DNA from 3 places in the Kocuria sp. SM24M-10 genome. Region 3 is predicted to be linked to each of the others. Evidence: riboswitches for the same ligand, from Rfam matches in the RefSeq annotation. Region 3 holds a riboswitch; each other region holds the start of a gene.

Evidence for each region. Region 3 has a riboswitch for S-adenosylmethionine ahead of ABL57_RS10485 (O-acetylhomoserine aminocarboxypropyltransferase/cysteine synthase family protein). Riboswitches for the same ligand answer to the same signal wherever they lie in the genome.
Region 1: it holds a riboswitch for S-adenosylmethionine, as region 3 does, so the genes downstream of both, ABL57_RS02480 (MetQ/NlpA family ABC transporter substrate-binding protein) here and ABL57_RS10485 (O-acetylhomoserine aminocarboxypropyltransferase/cysteine synthase family protein) in region 3, are expected to answer to the same signal.
Region 2: it holds a riboswitch for S-adenosylmethionine, as region 3 does, so the genes downstream of both, ABL57_RS18650 (hypothetical protein) here and ABL57_RS10485 (O-acetylhomoserine aminocarboxypropyltransferase/cysteine synthase family protein) in region 3, are expected to answer to the same signal.

The regions. Positions count from the first base shown of each region.
Region 1 is NZ_LDNX01000023.1:5,859-12,791, reverse strand. It holds gene ABL57_RS02495 (cation acetate symporter) at 1-928, shown strand, start outside; gene ABL57_RS02490 (GlsB/YeaQ/YmgE family stress response membrane protein) at 1,151-1,420, shown strand; gene dxr (1-deoxy-D-xylulose-5-phosphate reductoisomerase) at 1,534-2,832, shown strand; SAM riboswitch class IV at 2,871-2,987, shown strand; gene ABL57_RS02480 (MetQ/NlpA family ABC transporter substrate-binding protein) at 3,088-3,975, shown strand; gene ABL57_RS02475 (methionine ABC transporter ATP-binding protein) at 3,972-5,042, shown strand; gene ABL57_RS02470 (methionine ABC transporter permease) at 5,099-5,698, shown strand; gene ABL57_RS02465 (RIP metalloprotease) at 5,888-6,933, shown strand, end outside.
Region 2 is NZ_LDNX01000157.1:22,380-29,312, forward strand. It holds gene betT (choline BCCT transporter BetT) at 1-195, opposite strand, end outside; gene ABL57_RS18635 (TetR/AcrR family transcriptional regulator) at 373-903, shown strand; gene ABL57_RS18640 (cold-shock protein) at 1,140-1,346, shown strand; gene ABL57_RS18645 (hypothetical protein) at 1,533-1,718, shown strand; gene ABL57_RS18650 (hypothetical protein) at 1,866-2,162, opposite strand; SAM riboswitch class IV at 2,171-2,284, opposite strand; SAM riboswitch class IV at 2,566-2,691, shown strand; gene ABL57_RS18655 (hypothetical protein) at 2,705-2,893, shown strand; gene ABL57_RS18660 (PIN domain-containing protein) at 2,916-3,299, shown strand; gene ABL57_RS18665 (glycosyltransferase family 1 protein) at 3,303-4,466, opposite strand; gene ABL57_RS18670 (DUF6350 family protein) at 4,580-6,175, shown strand; gene ABL57_RS18675 (hypothetical protein) at 6,070-6,570, opposite strand; gene purN (phosphoribosylglycinamide formyltransferase) at 6,630-6,933, shown strand, end outside.
Region 3 is NZ_LDNX01000092.1:47,580-54,512, forward strand. It holds gene ABL57_RS10465 (alpha/beta hydrolase) at 1-722, shown strand, start outside; gene ABL57_RS10470 (methionine synthase) at 1,077-2,249, opposite strand; gene ABL57_RS10475 (DUF1852 domain-containing protein) at 2,246-3,265, opposite strand; partial or broken gene ABL57_RS21845 (PLP-dependent transferase) at 3,469-3,642, opposite strand; gene ABL57_RS10485 (O-acetylhomoserine aminocarboxypropyltransferase/cysteine synthase family protein) at 3,686-4,990, opposite strand; SAM riboswitch class I at 4,996-5,108, opposite strand; gene ABL57_RS23520 (GNAT family N-acetyltransferase) at 5,509-5,919, opposite strand; gene ABL57_RS10495 (DMT family transporter) at 6,015-6,933, opposite strand, start outside.

The sequences.
Region 1 (6,933 bases), on a different contig from region 3:
GGTCGCCGTCTCCGGCAACCCCGCGATCCTCGAGCCGGGTCTGCGCTACGGGGTCAGCGAGACCAGCAAGCTGGACTTCATCTCCCTGGGGCTGGCCCTGGTCTTCGGCGCCGCCGGCCTGCCCCACGTGCTGATGCGCTTCTACACCGTGCCCACCGCCAAGGAGGCCCGCACCTCGGTGGTCTGGGCGATCGGGCTGATCGGCCTGTTCTACCTCTTCACCCTCGTCCTGGGCTTCGGCGCGGCGGCCCTCATCGGCGCCGAGCGGATCCAGGCGGCCCCGGGCGGCGTGAACTCCGCGGCCCCGCTGCTGGCCTTCGAGCTCGGCGGCTCGCTGCTCATGGGCATCATCGCTGCCGTGGCGTTCGCCACGATCCTCGCGGTCGTCGCCGGCCTGGCCATCACGGCCTCGGCCTCGTTCGCCCACGACATCTACACCAGCGTGATCAAGAAGGGGAACTCCGACCCCCGCCAGGAGCTGCGCGTCGCCAAGACCACCGTGGTGGTCATCGGCATCGTCTCCATCGCGGGCGGGATCGGGGCGCAGGGCCAGAACGTCGCGTTCCTCGTGGCGCTCGCCTTCGCCGTGGCGGCCTCGGCGAACCTGCCGACCATCCTGTACTCGCTGTACTGGCGGCGGTTCACCACCCGCGGCGCGGTCTGGTCCATGTACGGCGGCCTGATCCTCTCGGTGGTCCTGATCGTCTTCTCCCCGGTGATGTCCGGGGCCGAGACCTCCATGATCCCCACGGCCGACTTCGCCTGGTTCCCGCTGCAGAACCCGGGCATCGTGTCCATCCCGGCGTCCTTCCTCCTCGGCTTCATCGGTTCCATGACGGAGCGGCGCCTGGAGGACCCGGTCAAGCAGTCCGAGATGGAAGTGCGTTCGCTCACAGGCATCGGTGCGGAGAAGCCCGTCGCGCACTGACGGCGTTCCCGCTCCGACCTGGGAGGACTCCCGGCCCGCCCGAAGCTCCGGCTCCGGGCGGGCCGGAGCCGATCCCGTCGACACACCTGGAATTCGCGAACGGGAAAAGACAGAGGGCTGACAGTCCGGTAGGGTGAGCGCAGAAGCCGGCCCAGGGTATTCCTGGGAAACTCGCCGGTTGCTTACAATGAAGGTCCCTCCCGGGACGGATAAGGAGCAATCATGGGAATCATCAGCTGGATCGTCCTCGGTCTCATCGCGGGCGCCCTCGCCAAGCTCATCATGCCGGGCAACCAGGGTGGCGGCATCATCGTCACGATCGTGCTCGGCATCATCGGCGCCCTCCTCGGAGGCTTCCTGGGCTCGCTGATCGGCATCGGCAGCCTCGAGTCCGTGTTCGACATCGGCACGATCATCACCGCCGTCGTGGGAGCGCTCATCGTGCTCTTCATCTACGGTGCGCTCACCGGCCGCAAGGGCCGCACGCACTGATCCGCACCCTCAGCGGAACCCGAGGCCCCGGCCACCGGAAACGGTGACCGGGGCCTCGGTCCGTCCGGACCCGCCGCGGCAGGGCGCCGGTCCGGCTGGGGGATACTGGGGCCATGAGCTCCCCCTCCGCCGCGCCCCGCCCCCAAACGACCCCCGAGCCGACCTCCGAGCCGACGCCCGAGCTGCGCGCGCTGGCCGCCGCCGGCCCCCGCCGGATCGTCGTGCTCGGGTCGACCGGGTCGATCGGCACCCAGGCGCTCGACGTCGTGCGCGCGGCGAACCGGCTCGACGGCGGGGCGCCGTTCCGCGTGGTGGCCCTCGCGGCCGGCCGGGGCCGTCTGCCGCTGCTGGCGGAGCAGGCCGTGGAGACCCGCGCCGCCGTGGTGGCGACGAGCGGCAGCGGTGAGGACGCCCAGGAGCTGGCCCGGCGGATCGGCGAGCGCGCCGCGGCCGCCGGCGCCGGGGACTACCGGCCCGAGATCCTGCACGGTCCCGAGGCCGCCACGGCGGCCGCGGCGCACCCCGAGGCCGACCTCGTGCTCAACGGGATCACCGGCTCGATCGGCCTCGCCCCCACCCTGGCGGCACTGCGGGCCGGGCACCGGCTGGCGCTGGCCAACAAGGAGTCGCTGATCGCCGGAGGAGCGCTGGTGAAGGAGGCGGCGGCGGCCTCGGGCCGCCCGGACGCGCTGATCCCGGTGGACTCCGAGCACTCCGCCCTGGCGCAGGCGCTGCGCGGCGGCAGCGCCGCCGAGGTGGACCGGCTCGTCCTGACGGCCTCGGGCGGGCCGTTCCGCGGCCGCACCCGGGCGGAGCTGGAGGCGGTCACCCCGCGCGAGGCGTTGCGCCACCCCACCTGGGACATGGGCGTGATGGTCACCACCAACTCGGCCTCCATGGTGAACAAGGCCCTGGAGGTGCTCGAGGCCCACCTGCTCTTCGACATTCCCCTCGAGCGCATCGACGTGGTCGTCCACCCCCAGTCGGTGGTGCACTCCATGGTCCAGTTCGTGGACGGGTCGACGCTGGCGCAGGCCTCGCCGCCGGACATGCGCCTGCCCATCGCCCTCGGTCTCGCCTGGCCGCACCGGGTGCCCGGCGCCGCCGCCGCGTGCGACTGGACCCGCGCCACCGAGTGGACCTTCGAGCCGCTGGACCGGGACGCGTTCCCCGCCGTCGAGCTCATCAAGGCCGCGGGGGAGCGCGGGGGCACCCACCCGGCGGTGTTCAACGCCGCCAACGAGGAGGCGGTGCACGCCTTCCATGACGGGCGGATCCGGTTCCCGGCGATCGTGGACACGGTGGAGACGGTGCTGGGCGAGCACCAGGACGGCGGCGTCCTGGACCTCGGCGCCGTCCTGGAGGCCGAGCGCTGGGCCCGGCGGCGGGCGCAGGAGGTCCTCGCCCGCTGACCGGGCCGGACCCGGCGCACGTGCTAGTCTGTCGGGCGGATGACGAGTCCCAGCGCGCAGCCCTGGCTTGCTGGGCGGCAACCCTCTCCCGTAGTGGGGTGCCCCAGGTGAACCATCCGGCACCGGCCATCGTGGGCCGGCGGCAAGTACGGTTCGACCGCGGACGCGCCCTCCGGCGTGCCCTCGACCGTGGCCGTCGGTCCTGGTGGGACTGGTGGAGACTCCCGACCTCCTGGACCCACGGAAAGGCACGACATGCGATCGCAGCGCCTCACCTTCCTCGCCCTGGCCACCACCCTCGGCCTCACCCTCACCGCCTGCGGCGGCTCCGACCAGGCCGGCGAGGGCGCCCTGGCCGACGGCAAGGTGAGCATCGGCGTCGTCGGCTCGCACCCGACGCACGACGCTCTCAAGCGGCTGGCCGAGGAACAGGGCATCACCGTCGAGTACGTCGACTTCTCGGACTACAACCAGCCCAACCCGGCCACCGAGTCCGGCGACGTGGACATGACCTGGTTCCAGCACGTTCCCTTCCTCGCCGACTACAACAACTCCGCCGGGGGCTCCATCACCCCGATCGGCTCGACGTCGATCTACCCGCTGGGCCTGTACTCCAACGAGTACGACTCCGTGGACCAGTTCCAGAAGGGCGACGAGATCGCCGTCCCGAACGACGCCGTGAACCTGTCCCGGGCCCTGCTCGTGCTCGAGTCGGCCGGTCTCGTGGAGCTGAAGGGCGACACCCTCATCCCGACCGAGCTCGACGTCGACACCGAGGCCTCCACGGTGCGGGTCACCCCCGTGTCGGCCGAGCAGACGGTGCTCTCCATGGACTCGGTGGCAGGTTCGGTGATCAACAACGACTTCCTCGCCCGCGCGGACATCGACCCGAAGTCCGCCCTGGCCCAGGACGACCCCGAGGCGGAGGGCTCCCGCGCCTATGTCAACCTCTTCACCACCACCGAGGAGCTGGCCGACGACGAGACCCTCCGGCAGGTGGCGGACCTCTACCACGAGCAGTCCGTCATCGACGCCGAGATGGAGGAGACCAAGGACACGGCCGTGCCGCTGCAGCTGGAGCCGGAGGAGCTGCAGGAGCTGACCGCGCGCTACCAGCAGGAGCTGAAGGACCAGGGGCAGTGAGCGCTGCGGTGCCGTCCGCACGCGGGCGCCCGGACGAGGTGCTCGTCTCCTTCCGCAACGTCTCGAAGTCCTTCCGCACCGGCTCCGGCCGGGCCGCGCGTGAGGTGCTGGCCGTCGACGACGTCAGCCTCGACGTCCACCGCGGCGAGATCTTCGGCGTGATCGGCTACTCCGGGGCGGGCAAATCCACCCTGGTACGGCTGATCAACGGGCTCGAGCCCGTCTCCTCGGGGTCCTTGACCGTGGAGGGCTTCGAGGTCGCCGGGCGCAAGGAGACCGAGCTCGCGCCCGTCCGGCAGGAGATCGGGATGATCTTTCAGCAGTTCAACCTGTTCACGTCCCGGACCGTGGCCGGCAACGTCGAGTACCCGCTCAAGCGGGCCGGCTGGCCGAAGGAGAAGCGGCGGGCCCGGGTCGCCGAGCTGCTGGAGTTCGTGGGCCTGTCCGCGCGCGCCGGGAACTACCCGGAGCAGCTCTCCGGCGGGCAGAAGCAGCGCGTGGGCATCGCCCGTGCCCTGGCGACCAGCCCCAAGCTGCTCCTGGCCGACGAGTCGACCAGCGCCCTCGACCCGGAGACCACCCAGGAGGTGCTGCAGGTGCTGCAGCGGGTCAACCGGGAGCTGGGCATCACGATCGTGATCATCACCCACGAGATGGACGTGGTCCGGGCGATCGCCGACCGCGTCGCCGTGATGCAGGACGGCAAGGTCGTGGAGCACGGCTCGACGGTGGACATCTTCGCCCGGCCCCGCACCGAGACCGCACGCCGCTTCGTCTCCTCCGTCCTGCACTCGGTGCCGGACGAGCGCGAGGTCGAGCGGCTGCGCCGGGCGCACCGCGGGCGCCTGGTGATCGTGGACGTCGGCGACGGCGTGGACATCGGCGGTGTGCTCTCCGACGGCGCCGCCCGCGGGGTCCGCTTCACCATCGCCTACGGCGGGATCAGCGTGCTCCAGGAGCAGTCCTTCGGGTCCCTGACCTTCGAGCTGACCGGCGAGGACGCGGCCGTGCAGGCCGTGGTCGACGAGCTGTCCCGCATCACGAGCCTGAGAGAGGTGGCCGCGTGAACGACTGGTCCGTCCTGGGTCCCGAGCTGCTCTCCGCGCTCGGGGAGACCCTCTACATGGTGTCCGTCACCCTCGTGCTCGCCGGGCTGCTCGGGATGCTCGTGGGCGTGGGGCTCTACGTGACCCGCCGGGGCAACATCCTGGAGAACCGCGTGGTGCACGAGGGGCTCAACCTCGTCGTGAACTTCGTCCGGCCGATCCCCTTCATCATCCTTCTGGCGGCACTCGGGCCGCTGACGCAGCAGGTCGTCGGGACCCGTCTGGGCCCCAACGCGGCGATCTTCGCGATGACCATCGGGGCGATGTTCGCGGTCGCGCGCATCGTCGAGCAGAACCTGATGAGCGTGGACCCCGGGGTGGTGGAGGCGGCCCGCTCGATGGGCGTCTCGCGCGGGAGGATCATCACCACCGTGATCCTGCCCGAGGCGCTCGGGCCCCTGGTGCTCGGCTACACCTTCCTGGTCATCGGCATCACGGACATGTCCGCGATGGCCGGGGCCATCGGCGCCGGGGGACTGGGCGACTTCGCCCTGCGCCTGGGCTACCAGCGGTTCAACGACGAGGTCACGTGGGCGGCGGTCGCCGTGATCGTCGTCCTCGTGCAGCTGGTCCAGCTGGTGGGCAACCGGCTGGCGCGGCGCATCCTGCGCCGCTGACGCCCCGGCGCCGCAGCGGTGCCCGCGACGGCCGGTCCCTCCCCGGAGGCGGCCGGCCGTCGTCGTGCGCGGGAGCGTGACACCCTGCGTCCAGGATCGTGGTGCACACTGGTCCTCGCCGCGCACGCGCGGCCCCTGCCGTCCCCGGCGACCGCCGGGGACGACCCGACGATCCCCGGAGGTCCCCGGATGGGCGTGGTCCTGTTCCTCGTGGGCGTGCTGCTCGCCGCCGTGGCCATCGCGGCCTCGATCGCCCTGCACGAGCTCGGCCACCTGGTCCCCGCCAAGCTCTTCGGCGTGCGGGTCACCCAGTACATGGTCGGCTTCGGCCGCACCGTGTTCTCGCGTCGCCGCGGGGAGACCGAGTACGGGCTCAAGGCCGTGCCGCTGGGCGGCTACATCTCCATGGTCGGGATGTATCCGCCCGCCCGGTCGGGGAGCACGGCGCGGACCGCCGGCACCGGGGTGCTCCAGCAGCTCGCCGCCGAGGCCCGCAGCGCCTCCGCCGTGCAGCTGGCCCCCGGGGACGAGGACCGCGTCTTCTACCGCCTGCCCGTGTGGAAGCGGATCGTGATCATGCTCGGCGGGCCCGTGATGAACCTGCTGCTGGGCAACGTGTGCCTCGCCGTGCTGCTCACCGGGTTCGGCACCGCGACGCCGACCACGACGGTCGCGTGGGTCTCGGAGTGCGTGGTGCCCGCCGAGCGGCAGGCCGCCGGGCAGGCCGAGTGCCGCGCCGGAGACCCCGAGGCGCCGGCCAACGCGGCCGGGCTGCGTCCCGGGGACGTCGTCACTGCCGTCGCCGGGGCCCCCGTGACCACGTGGGAGGAGCTCACCGCGCGGGTCCGCGACCGCGCCGGGGAGCGGATCCCCGTGGTGGTCGAGCGCGACGGCACGGAGGTGCGGACCGTGCTCACCCCGATCCTCACCTCCCGCCCGGTGGTCGACGACACCGGGGCCGCCGTGACGGGACCCGACGGCGCGCCCCGCTACGAGGACGTGGGGTTCATCGGGATCAGCCCCACCGCCGTTCCCGTCCGGCAGCCGCTCACCGCGGTGCCCGGGGCGGTGCTCGACGGGCTGGAGCAGATCGCCGGGATCGTGCTGCACCTGCCGCAGCGGGTCTACGAGGTGGGGCAGGCCGCGTTCTCGGACGCGCCGCGGGACCCGGACGGACCCATCTCCGTGGTCGGGATCGGCCGCATCTCCGGGGAGATCGCCGCCCACGAGGAGAT
Region 2 (6,933 bases), on a different contig from region 3:
CATGTTGGTCGCGATCCAGCCGACCACGGCACCGATCACCGTGGAGGCCTGCGCGGGGGCCAGGATCGCCCAGAGGGAGAACAGGACGATGCTCACGCCGGAGCCGGCGAAGACGGCGCGGTTGACCTTGGGGTGGGTCCGCGCACCCGGCGGACCCTCGCTCTCGGGGGCGGATGTGGACGGGGCAGCGGTCATGTCGGGTCCTCCTGAGAAGGGTGGTCCGGATCTCGTGGGGTCGCCCGCACACCGGTCCGGGCGGACCGGGCGGGAGCGGGACGTCGTCGTCCCCGCGACGGCCGGTGTTCCGCCTGGACGGGACAGCGGCCTGCGTCACATGGTGTCACCAACCTTCCGGTTGGTAAAATGGGCTGCATGAACTCCTCCAGCCGCGACCGCATCCTGAACGGCGCCCTCGAACTCGTGCGCAGCGGCGGCACGGTGTCCCTGGAGTCGACCGCCCGCAGGGTGGGGCTGAGCAAGCCGGGGGTGATGTACCACTTCCGGACCAAGGAGGCGCTCATGTTCGCCCTGGTGGACCGGGTGCTGGACGGCTGGGACGCGGAGATGGCCCGGCGCCTGTCCGCCCCGCCGGAGCAGGTGCCCGCAGAGGAGCGCGTGCGCGCCTACCTGGACTGGTGCCTGTCCGGGGAGGTGGACGAGACCGACCTCGTGATGCTCACCGACCAGCGGCTGCGGGCCAAGCTGAAGAAGCACTGGGTGGAGCGGATCGCCCCCTGGGTGGACCTCCCCGACGACCTGCCCGTCGAGCAGCGCACCCGTCTGCTGGCCGTGCGGCTGCTGGCCGACGGCGTGTGGTTCGCCGACGCCGCCGACGTCTTCCCCCCGGACCCGCAGGAGCGGGCGCGGGTGCGCGCGATCGCCGACGAGCTGCTCGCGGGCTGAGCGGCATGCCGCCGGCCGGAGCCGGCGGCCGCGTCCGGCGCCCCGCACCGGGGTGGCGGGGCGCCGGAACTCGTGTACAGTGGAGCGAAGTTGTTGAGGTTGTCGTTTTTGTATTTCAAGCAGTTCGGCCCATCCGGGTGCAGCAGTTTTTCTGAGAAGACGTTTTCCACGCATCACAACTCTTGTGTTTCTCGAACGTCGGGAAACGTTCATCTCACGAAAGATCAGGTCTCACCATGACTACCGGTATCGTCAAGTGGTTCAACGCTGACAAGGGCTTCGGCTTCATCACCCCCGAGGACGGCTCCAAGGACGTCTTCGCCCACTTCTCCGCGATCAACTCGGGCGGCTTCCGCTCCCTGAACGAGAACGACCGCGTCGAGTTCGAGACCCAGGACGGCCCCAAGGGCCCCCAGGCCGCGAACATCACCGTCATCTCCTGACGTTCTCCTCGAAGGGCTCACGGGTCCGTTGATCGTCCAGAACCGCCGCCGGGCCTGCGCCCGGCGGCGGTTCTGTCGTTCCGCCGGCAACAGCCTGCGGACTCTCGCACGCGGCGCCGGTGGGGGCCGCGCCGCCGGATGTCGTGCCGTCGGATCTCGTGCCGTCGCCGACCGGGAGGAGCTCGCATGACCGGACCCGTCCCGTCCCGTCCGCCGGACGAGGAGGACCCCTTCGTGGTGAACCGCGTCTCCGACGCCGAGCTCGACGTCTCCGTGCCCTTCGAGCTCGAGGTCTGCGAGTGGGAGCTGGACGGCTCCGCCGACGAGGCGGGGGAGGGCTGGGGCTCGGCCGGGGACTACGGCCTGGAGTGAGCCGCCGCGCCGCGGGAGCCGCTCCGCCGAGCGCCACGGCGCCGCACGCGCGACGGCGGCTCCCGGACGTCCGGCGCCGTGGCGCCGACCGCACGACGAAGGCCGCAGCCCATCGGGCTGCGGCCTTCGTCGTGTCCGGCCCGCCGGCTACGCCGACAGCGGGAGGGACGCGGGGTGGAGCTTGAAGAACGGGTGCCGCCCGGTCGCGGCCAGGGCGCCGGGGACGAGGAGCTGGCGGTACTTGGCGCACCATTGCGCGGTGCCCGCCGTGTGCTCGGCCGCGGCGGCGAGGTCGTCGGCCTCCGCGCTGAGGTACTCCTGCACGTCGCCGTCCGTCGAGGTGATCCGGACGAGGTGCAGATCGGGGAGGGCGGTGACGGTGACGTCGACCCATTCCTCCCGCTGATCGGTGGTGGAAGTGGTTCTTTCTTCGGACATGGTCATGTTTTCTCCTGACGTTCTTGCGGGCATCCGATGCCGTTGCCCGCCGCTTCGTCATCCGATCCACCCGGGAACATCGGGTTGGCGCACAGCGGGTCGGAGCCCCTCCGCGGTCCCTCCGGAAGGCGGTGCGCCCTCCGTCGAGCACGCGGATGCCGCATCTCGAAAAGCAGATCCAGGCTACCCCGCGCCTCCGACAGACCGGCAAGACGGCCATGACTTGTGTGACCGAACCGTGATGTCGGCCGCAATGTCGGGGGCCGCCCGGGTGCTCGAAGCCCATTCCAGCGCAACGATGTGTCGGCGAGGTGTCGCCGCGGTGACGGGACGGGGAAGGTCGGCTCACACGCCCGGCCCCACCGGCCGGGCGGGACCCGGCGGGGAGGATGTGGTTGAATGGGGGCAGCTTCAAGAGATCCGGTCGCCAAGCTCCGACTAGACCGGGCACCAACCCCATGTTCACGGGTGGTTCGGATGACGAAGCGGCTCGCATCGCCGCCGTGGCGGCACCCGCTGCGAGCAAGAGCGCCCGAAGGATCCTGGTCATGTCAGACGCCCTTCCCACCGTCGTCGCCGCCCGCCCGGGTGGGCCCGCCCCCGTTCCCGAGGCTCCGGCCGTGCTCGGCTGCGCGGCGATGAGCATCGACGACTACGCCCGGGTGGTTCAGGCGCGCACGGAGTTCGTGGACTTCCTGCTGGCGCCCGTCCGCGGCCGCCTCGCCGCCGCGGCCTGACGACCGGGGGAGGATCCACGCCATGGACCTGCTCCTGGACCGCTCCGTGCTGCTCGGGGTGCGCACCCCGGAGCGCGCGCCCGAGCTGACCGCCGCCCTGCGCCGGCACGGCCACCGGCGGCTGTTCCTGTCCGCCCTGGTGCTGGGGGAGCTGCTGTCGGACCGGCCCGACGAGACGCCGTGGACCGAGCAGCTGGAAGCGCGCTTCCCGGACCGTGTGCTCCCCGTGGACGCCGCGGTGAGCCGGGCGTGGGGCGCTCTCGGCGCCGCGGGGACGGCCGACCCGGTGGCCGGTCTGACCGCGGCCACCGCCCTGGTGCACGGGCTGACGGTGCTCAGCGCCGAGCCCCGACGGTACGCCGGCACGGGCGTGCCCGTGCTGGACGCGGTCCCCGCCCGGGGATAGGCCTCAGACGGTCCGGCGGTGGCGCGGGCCGCGGGCGCCCAGGGCCACGGCACGGTCGTAGTGCTCCAGCAGCTGCCCGACCAGCACGTCCCAGGTCCGGCCCTGCACGGCGGCGTGCGCGGCGGCCCCGAAGGCGGCCCGCTTGGCCTCGTCGCCGAGCAGGTCGGCCACGTGCCCGCGCAGCGCCGCGAGGTCCCCCGGCGGGTAGAGCCAGCCGGTGCGGGAGGAGTCGACGAGGTCCACCGGACCACCCCGGCCCGTGGCCACCACCGGCACCCCCGAGGCCATGGCCTCCTGCACGGTCTGGCAGAAGGTCTCGAACTCGCCCGGGTGCACGAACACGTCGAGGGAGGCCATGATGCGGGCGAGCTCGGCCCCGGAGCGGCGACCCGTGAAGTGCGCGTCCGGCAGGCGGCGCCGCAGCGCCTCCTCCTCCGGCCCCGACCCCACCACGACGAGGCGGGTGCCGGGCAGGTCCGCGACCGCGGCGAGGTCCTCGACCTGCTTCTCCGGGGCGATCCGGCCCACGTAGCCCACGATCCGGCGGCCGCCCGCGACCTCCGCCCGCCACCGCTCGTCGCGGTGCCGCGGGCAGAAGCGGGCGGTGTCCACGCCGCGCCGCCACAGGTGCACGTCGCGCACCCCGTGCGCGGTGAGCTGCGCCACCGCCGAGGAGGAGGGGGCGAGGGTCAGGGCCGCGGCGTTGTGCATGCTCCGCACGTGCCCCCACAGGAGCTGCTCGAGGAAGGGCGCTCCGTACTTCGCCGCGTAGCCGGGCACGTCCGTCTGGTACACGGCCACGGCCGGCACGCCGAGCTGCTGGGCCGCGAGGATCGCCCGCCGGCCGAGGACGAACGGGGAGGCGACGTGGACGACGTCGGGGCGGAACCGCTCCAGGTGCCGGCGCACCCGGGCCACGGTGCCGCCGGCCACGCGCACGTCGGGATAGCCGGTGAGCGGCAGGGCCGGCAGCCGGTGCACCGGCACGTCGTCGAGGTCCTCGACGACGTCCTCGGCGAGGCGCCCGAGCGGCGCGGGGTCGTAGGAGGGCGCCAGGACCACGACGTCGTGCCCGCGGGCGCTCAGCTGCTCGACCACCCGCAGGACCGAGTGGGTGACACCGTTGAGGTGGGGGAGGAACTGTTCGGCGACCACGGCGACTCTCATGGCGCCGAGCCTTCCCGGCACGGGCGTCCGCCGGGGGAGCGGCACGTGGCCCGCCGGTGAAGGCCCCGTGAAGCCTCGGCCCGGGCCCCGGAGGCGTGGGAAGATGGGCGGTGATGAACTCCCTAGGCTCTTCCTCCCCCGCCCCGTCCGCCGACCGCCGCGGCGTGCCCATGCCGCTGTGGCTGCAGGGCGTGGTGGAGCTCGGCTCCGTGGCCGTGGTCTCCTACCTGCTGATCCTGCTGACCGTTCTCATGGTGTGGCTCGCCGACGGCTTCGACTCGCTCGGGCTGACCGGCAGCTTCGTGCTCTCCGGCCAGGTGTGGCTGCTGGCCCACCTCACCCCGCTGCAGGTCGCCCTGGACCCCGGGGCCGGACTGCCCGCGACCACCGGGACCGTCAACCTCGTCCCGCTGGGCCTGACGCTCGTGCCCTTCGTGCTGGCCTGGCACGCCGGCCGGCGGCTGGCACGGGCCTGCTGGGAGGGCCAGTTCTGGCAGCCGTACCTGAGCGGGCTCGCGGTGTACTCCGCCGCGGGGGCCGTGGCCGCGCTGCTCTTCGGGACCGGCGAGATCGCTGCGGGACCGGCCGCCGCCGCGGTGTTCCCCCTCGTGCCGGTGGCCCTGGGCGCGTTCGTCGGGGCGTACCGGGCCTCCCGCTCCCTGCCCGGGCTGATCGGCGTCAACGCCGCCGCGTGGGTCGAGCGCACGAGCCAGTACTCGCGGTGGGCCGGTTCCTACGTGTGGGCGGTGCTGCGGGCGGGCTTCGTCGCGGCCGTCGCCGGGGTCGGTGCCGGGGCGGCGCTGCTGGCCGCCGCGCTGCTGTGGAACTGGAACGACGTGGTGAACGTCTACCAGCGGCTGGGCACCGGGGCCCCGGGGGACACCGCCCTGACGGGCCTGCAGCTGGGCTACCTGCCGAACCTCGCGGTCTACGCCCTCGCGTGGGCCACCGGCGCGGGTTTCGAGGTGGGGGACGGCACGCACACGTCACCGCTGGGCACGCAGACCGGGCCGGTCCCGCTGCTCCCGGCCCTGGCCGCGCTGCCCCCCGGCGAGCTGCCGTCCTGGTCGGCGGTCGTGGTCGTGCTGCCGGTGCTGGCCGGGGTGCTCGCCGGCTGGTGGTTCCTGCGGGAGGGCGAGAACCACCTCGACGACTGGATGGCCATCCGGCTGCCCGCCCGCTGGATCACCTTCCCGCTCTCCACGCTGCTGACCGCGCTGTTCATCGGCGCGGTCGCGGGCGTGCTGGCGATGCTGCTGAGCTGGCTGGCGCAGGGCTCGCTCGGGCTGGGCCGGCTCACGGTGATCGGCCCGCACGGTCCGGACGTGCTGCTGTGGTTCGGGGCGGAGGTGGCCGTGGGGGCGGTCGTGGGCTACGTGGTGGGCCCGTGGCTGGAGCGGGAGCCGCCGTTCGCGCCGCTGCGCGGCGGCGCCGCCGGGGCGGACCCCGAGGAGGATCCCGGGGACGGGACCGGGGAGGACCTCGGGCGGGCGGGCCGGCGGGAGGCCCGCCGGCGCCGCCGGGCCGAGGCCGCGGCGCGGCGGGCCATGCGCTCGGCCGGTCCGGCGGGGGGAGCGGGCAGCAGCGCGGTCCCGCGCCCGGCTCAGGGGCGCGGGGTGGCCGCCGGGGACGCCGCGGGGTCGGCCGAGGCGTTCGACGTGGACGCGCCCGCGGCGCCCTCCGAGGTCCCGGGGTCCCCGGAGAGGTAGCTCCAGATCCCGTCCTCGAGCTGCTGCTGGCACTGCGCGGTCCCGGAGAGGGTCAGGGTGCTGGACACGCACTGCTGATAGGCCTCGGCCACCGGCCACAGCAGCAGCCGCGCTCCGCCGGTGGCCAGGCTCAGGGCGCCCAGCACGATCGCGGCGACCGCGCTCACGACCAGCAGCGCGCGCCGGCCGGACCCGCGCGAGCGCACGAGCGCCGCGATGCCCAGACCGAGGCCCGCCGCCGCGGCGACGAGCCCGGCCACCGTCGGCCACAGCCCGGAGCCGACGAGCACGAGGGCCACCGCCGCGCACACCAGCGCGGCTCCCGCCGTGCGCGTCGTGGCGGCACGCCGGGCGTCCGCGGGGGTCGGCTCGGGATGCGGGCGGGGAGGGGTCATGCTCCTCACTCTAGGGCACCGCGCGGACCGGCCCGCGCCGCCCGACTAGACTCGGCCGCATGCGCATCGTGGTCATGGTCTCCGGGTCCGGCACCAATCTGCAGGCGGTCCTCGACGCCGTGGGCGCGGGCCGGATCGAAGTCGAGGTCGCCGCCGTGGGGGCGGACAAGCCCTGCCTCGGGCTCGAGCGCGCGGAGGCGGCTGGGATCACCACCTTCCTCGTCCGGCCCGCGGACCACCCGGACCGGACGCGGTGGAACCGGGCCCTGCAGGAGGCGGTCGCCGCCCACGCCCCCGACCGGGTGCTCTTCGCCGGGTTCATGCGGATCGTGGACGCCGAGTTCGTGGAGGCGTTCCGCGGAC
Region 3 (6,933 bases):
CCACCGTGGCTCTCGAGTGCCCCGGTGAACCGCCCACCGTCGAGGAAGCACTGGCCCACCCCGAGACACTGGCCGGCATCGGGGTGCAGGATGTGACCGAGCACGCCGCCGAGGTCATCGCCGCCCTCGAACGCGCCCCAGGCCTGATCGGCCACTCCTTCGGCGGGCTGGTCACCCACGAGCTCGCCGGCATGGGGCTGGCCGCAGCCACCGTCGGGGTCAGCCCCGCCCCGTTCCGCGGCGCCTTCGGGCTGCGCTGGTCGGTGGTCCGCGGCGGCGCCCCGGTACTGACGAATCCTGCCAACCTCGGCCGAGCCGTGCGGTTGAGCTATCCGCAGTTCCGCTACTCCTGGGCCAACGAGGTCGGCGAGCAGGAGGCCCGCCACCTGTGGGAGACCCAGCACGTGGCATGCCCCGGCAAACCACTCTTCGAGGCCGTGGCAGGACAGATCGCCCCCGTGGCCGCCGCCACCGCCGACTGGCGCCACCCCGACCGTGGGCCGATGCTGCTGATCGGCTCGGCCACCGACCGGCTCGTCCCCCTCGGCGTGGTCCGGAGCGAATACGCCAAACAGCAGCGCAACCCCCACCCCACCGCCCTGGTGGAGGTCCCGCACCGCGGGCATTCCCTGACCATCGACCACGGCTGGCCCGAGATCGCCCAACTCGCCGCCGACTACCTCGACGACCATCTCCCCACCCCGGAAACCCCACGACCGTAGACACGAACCGGAACTTCACCGAAACACGGTCCGCCGCTAACCGACCCATATGTGAAGCGGGTGGTGCGTTACCCCGACTGGATGTCTTCCACGGTGTGCCCTTGGCCGCCTCCACCCGCCCTAGTGTCTTGTCAGATGCCCGCCCGATCGCCGCTGCCGACGCCGCCGGGCAGGTCACCGCTGTCCTCGCCCTGGCCATCACTGCCATCTGCGCCCGGCGACTGCCTTGGAGAAACTGCTGAAACCATTTCACGAGCGGCAACACCCGCAGGTACCCCGATGGCCGGGTCGTGGACTACCGCACCGGGCGAGTCACGATGGTGCCCGTGATGGCGACTGGTCCGTCTTGGTACTTCAGCACGTCGGACCGTGGGCTTGGGCGGCAGTTCGGTCCCGTCCGTTCCCGGGGCTGCTAGCGGGGACGTTTCCCTCGGGCGTCAGGCGGGGCTGACCGTCGGGTCTTGAACTCCCCTGGCTGGCCGTCACTTCGAGGCTTACCCCCGAAAGTTCCGCTCGAATGATCTCCGCACCCGCAGCGAGAGCGATCATTTTGTCTCGCGCAACCTTTCGAGCCAGTGGCGCCATGCCGCAGTTGGTGCTCGGATACAGCTTGTCCGCATCGACGAACCGGAGCACCTGCCGAAGGGTGCCGGCCACTTCCTCCGGGGCTTCGATCGCGTCGCTGGCGACGTCGATGGCCCCGACCATCACCTCCTTACCTCGGAGCAGCTCGATGAGCTCGACCGGGACGCGGGAGTTGTGGCGTTCCAAGGAGACCATGTCGATCGTCGACTGCTGGAGGAGCGGGAATGACATCTCATACTGACGCCACTCCGACCCGAGCGTCGCCTTCCACTCGGTATTGGCTTTGATGCCGTAGCCGTAGCAGATATGCACGGCCGTTTTGCTGCGCAGTCCCTCGGCCGCTCGCTCCAGTGCGGCCACGCCCCACTCCTTGAGGTCGTCGAAGAACACGTTGAAGGCAGGCTCGTCGAACTGGATGATGTCGACGCCCGCCGCCTCCAGCTCTTTGGCCTCCTGGTTGAGGATCTTCGCGAACTCCCCCCAGGCGAGCTTTTCGCGACTCCTGTAGTGCTTGTCGTAGAGGGTGTCGATCATGGTCATGGGACCGGGGAGCGTCCACTTGATGGGCCGGCTGGTCCGCGCGCGGAGGGCCTTCGCGTCTTCGAGGAAAACCGACCGCTCACGGCCCACCGCGCCGACGACCGTCGGGACGCTCGCGTCGTAGCGGTCACGGATCCGCACCGTCTTCCGGTGTTCGAAGTCGACGCCGCTGAGGTGTTCGATGAACGTGGTGACAAAGTGCTGACGGGTCTGTTCGCCGTCGCTGACGATGTCGATACCCGCCTGCTGCTGCTCATTCACGGCCAGGCTCAGCGCATCCCGCTTGCCCTCGCGCAGTTCCTCGCCGTCCAGCTTCCAAGGGGACCACAGCGTCTCACCTTCCGCGAGCCAGGAGGGCTTGGGCAGGCTGCCGACGATGGTGGTGGGCAACAGGGTGTTCATCGGTGCTTCTCCGTCTCTCGTTCGCAGTGGGCCGCGACCCACTGTTCCAGGAGGGTCTGGTGTGGCTTCACGAAGTGCTCCTCCGTGAACTTCCCCTGCATGAGGGCCAGCTGACTGCGCTCCTCGCGGTCGTAGGCGATCTGCGTCACTGAGTAGTCTCGACTCTCCAGGCTCGGCCGGTAGACCCGACCAGCTGCCGCATTGGCGTTGTAGATCTCCGGGCGATAGATCTTCTGGAACGCCTCCATCGTGCTGATGAGACCGATGAGTGCCAGGCTGGAATAGTCATTGAGCAGATCCCCCCGGAAGTAGAACGCCAGGGGTGCGACCGCGCCGCGGGGCATGAAGTAGCGGACCCGCAGTCCCATCTTCTCGAAGTATCGATCCGTCAAGGAGGATTCATCCTGCCGATACTCGGCCCCGAGGATCGGATGGTGGTTCTCGAGCCGACGATACGTCTTGGTGCTCGAGACGCTGATGCAGATCACGGGCGGCTGGCGGAACCGCTCGCGGTAGGCCTCGGAGTCCAGGAAGTGCGTGAAGAGCTTCCCGTGCAATTCGCCGAAGTCATCGGGGATGCTGGACCGGGACGCCTTCGCGTGGTGTTCCGGCAGCACCACGCTGAAGTCATAGTCCCGGAGGTAGGACGAGAAGTTGTTCCCCACGATCCCGTCGATGTGCACATTGGACAGCGTGTCGAGGATCTGCACGTCGAGAACCTCGATCAGGGGGAACACCGCGTCGTCGCCGTCGGCGGCGAAGTGCAGGTCCACGGAGACGATCTCGATCTCCACGACATAGCGATCCCGGCTGGGATTGTCCCAGTGGGCCAGGTCGTTGAAGCGACTATTGATCATCGTCAGGGTGTTTCGGAGGTTCTGCCGACGGTTCTCGCCGCGGGCCAGGTTCGCGAAGTTCGTCGTGCCTCGGGAACTGGACGAGGGGCAGTAGTCCTCATCGAAGCGGGTCGTGCTGATATCGAACGTGAAGTCGTTCGTCCTGGTGGTCTGATGCATCGATTCCTCGCTGTGGACCGGGGGCCTGCCTGCCAGATCTGTACTCTTCTCGAACGTCCTTCCCTGCTGCTCGTGCACTGCCCTCCCGAAGGTCGCCCCGGTCATGCTCCCGGCACCCCCGGCGCTGCCCGGACGACGTCGATCCGGGCCTCCGGGCTGCCGGTTCCCCGGGCCGCGCGGGCCGCTGCGGTGAAGCGGCGCTGACCGGTCCGGGGCGGGTTGGATCCCCGGCTGTACTCGTGGCCGCCGTGCAGCACGTTGATGCCGTCCTGCACGAAGGTGCTGGTCTGGTGGATCGACGGCACGACCGCCCCGGTCAGGGGGTCCGGGGCCTGGCCGGCGTGCGACGCTATCGTATTGAAGCCCCGACGGGTCATCGGCGCAGTGTCCGTCTGTGCTGAGTCGGTCAGGATGGTCACCTCAGCGCGCCTCCCCGGTCAGGGCCGAGGCCGGTACGGTGGCCAGCGCCCGGTCGAGGTCGGCGATCAGGTCCTCGGGACACTCCAGTCCGATGGACAGCCGGATCGTGGTCTCAGTGATGCCTGCGGCCCGGCGTTGGTCGGGGGTGAGCCGGCAGTGCGTCATGGTCGCCGGGTGGCTGACCAGGGAGCGCACGTCCCCGATGTTGGCCACGAGCTGGAACAGCTCCAGAGCGTCGATGAACGGGCCGATGGCCTCGGGGCCGGCGGCCAGGTCGAAGGAGAACACCGAGCCGGTGCCGTGCGGGAAGTCCCTCTCGGCGAGGGCGGCGCTGGGATGTCCGGGGATCGCCGGGTGGTGGACGCGCCCGACGGTGAGGTGCCGGGCCAGGTGCTCGGCGACCGTTCGCGCGGTCTCCTCCTGCCGGGCGATGCGGACGGCGAGGGTCTCCAGGCCCTGGATGAACTGGGCGGCGCTGGCCGGGGCGAGGGAGGGGGCGAGGTCGGGCAGGAACTTGCTGCGCGCCAGCGCCAGGTAGGCGCCGCGGCCGTGCCGGTCGATGAGCGCCTGTCCGCCGTAGCGGGCCTTGGGCCGGGTCAGTTGGGGCCACCGCTCCGGGGCTGCGCCGTAGTCGAAGGTGCCGCCGTCCACGATCGCCCCGCCGGGGACGGCCCCGTGCCCGCCGAGGAACTTCGTGGCGGAGTGCACCACCACGTCGGCACCATGTTCCAGTGGCCGGCACAGGACCGGCGTCGCCAAGGTGCTGTCCACCACGACCGGGACCCCGGAGGCGTGGGCGATGTCCGCCAGCGCCGGCAGGTCCGGCACGGTGGCCAGCGGGTTGGTGATGGACTCCAGGAGGAACGCGCGGGTGTCCGGCCGGATCGCCGCGCCCCAAACCTGCGGGTCGGCCGGGTCGGCGAAAGTGACCTCGATGCCGAAGTCGGCGAAGGTGTCCGTCAGCAGGTCCACCGTCCCGCCGTAGAGCTGGCTCGAGGCGACCAAGTGCTTGCCGCCGTGGAGCAGGGTCAGCAGGGACAGTGCGACGGCGGCTTGTCCCGTGGCGGTGCCGATGGCCCCGATCCCGCCCTCCAGGGCCGCCAGCCGGTTCTCGAACACGGCGACCGTGGGGTTGCCCGTGCGGCTGTAGGTGAACCCGGGGGTCTCCAGCCGGAACATCGAGGCGGCCGTGGCGTGATCGGGGAAGCGGTAGGCCGCCGTCTGGTGGATGGGCACGGCCACCGGCCAGTAGGGGGCCTCGGGCTCGTAGCCGGCGTGGACCTGTTGGGTGGCGTGGTGAGTCATTCGATCCTCCATCGGTCCTGGCGGTAGCACCGTGCCCGCCGGTCCCGGTGTCCCAGGGTCGGCTGACTGGTTGCTGCGGCGTCGTCGAGCCAGATCTCTCGGCCGCTCTGGATGGTGTGGTGCGCTCATCCCACTCGATGGACGGCTCTAGAGTCCAACGGACGGTGGGGTCGGCTGTCACAAAGCCACACGTCGGGACATATTCGGGCCGGGCGGTCGCGCTCGGCCGCCTCGGCCGACGTCGGGCCGGGTTTGTGACAGTTTGTGACGGTCGGCCGCCGCGCCCTCATCGTGGGCTCAGTGATGTCCCGGCGGAGGTCCAGCGCGTCGTCGAGGGCGTTGTACGCGGAAAAGATGACGCCCCCCCCGGGGGTGGCGTCATCAACGGCGTGGTGAACGGTGTCAACCGAATCCCGGGACCCGTGCACGGAGCCCTCGGATTCGTCCTCCGGCACCACAGGAGGGCTCTCCCCGGCCCCGCTCTTCGATCGTGGCAACCCGCGACGTATGACCGACCCCTACCGGGCGTCAAGTGCGTCAGGTCTTGGCGATGTCATGGTGCAGGGGCGATGGCGTGCCCGTGTCGGAATGCCGAAGCGTGACCCTGTTGGCAACGGCTTCTCCAGCAGCGTGGCGCTGTACCAGGGCCCATCGAATTCCCGGCGCCCCGCCTCTTGGAATCCCTGCTGCTGATAGAAGAGGCGCAGGGCCGTGTTCGACTCCACGCCGTCCAGCCGGATGACCTCCTCCCCCTCGGTCCGTCCAAGTCTTACGGCTTCTACGGCCCAGTCGAGGATGATCGACCCCAGACCACGCCCGGCTGCGCCCCGGTGGACCATCAGCCCGTGAACGTAGACCGCCGGGATGTCATCGGCACCCCCAACCTCCGGATCGGCCCACAGCAGCCGCGCAGCCGAGGCGTCCCCCATGACAGGGTCTCGGACCAGGTGCCATTGGCCACCACGTTAGGACACGTTAGGACAGGGCCGCCCATCACCTCGGTGACCGGGTACGAGCCACTCCCTTACCGGGACGCCTGAACGATTTCGGGGCTGAGTCCGGTGGCGTGGCGGTGGTGGGTCTCGGCGCGTTGTCCGAGGTAAGTGCCGGTGATGATCAGCACCGCGCCCGCGGCCGCCACGAGAGTGAGGGTCTCGTTGCCGAGGCTGATACCGATGGCCACCGCCCAGATCGGCTCGGTGCCCATCAGCAGGCTGGCCCGGGACGCCGAGGTCTGGCGGATCGCCCAGGTCTGGACCACGAAGGCGAACACGCTGCAGCCGAGCCCCAGATAGAGCACCGCCGCCCACTGGGCGGACGTGAAGGCCTGAACAGCACCCACCGCCCCGGAGGGGGCGGCGCCGGTGAACACCACCGCGCACACCACCGCCTGGATCAAGGTGAGGTCCACCGAGCTGACCCCCCTCCCCCGGGTGAGCCGGGCCAGTGCGGTGACGTGGATCGAACGCATCAGCGCCGCGGCCAGCACCAGCCCATCTCCGGTGCTCGGAGCGTGCAGTCCGTCCCCGGAGACCAACAGACATACCCCGACCACTGCCACCACCCCGGCCACGAACACCGCCCGCGGCACCGGCACCCGCGCAGCTGCTGCCTCCATCACTGGGGTGAACACCACGGTGAGACTGATGATCAGCCCCGCGTTGGTCGCACTGGTGCCGGCGATCCCATAGGTCTCCAGCACCAGCACCGCCGCCTGGGTGGCGCCCAGCACGATTCCGGTGACCACCTCCCGGCCGGAGGGGACGCACCGGGGCAGCATCCACCACCACGCCCCCAAAGCGATCGCGGTGATGATGAACCGCAGGGAAAGGACCACCGGGACGCTCACGGCCCCGGTCAGGGTCTTCGCCGCCAGATAGCTGCTGCCCCACACCACCGCCACCAGCAGCAACAACAGATCAACCCGGCGAGAAACAACAAAG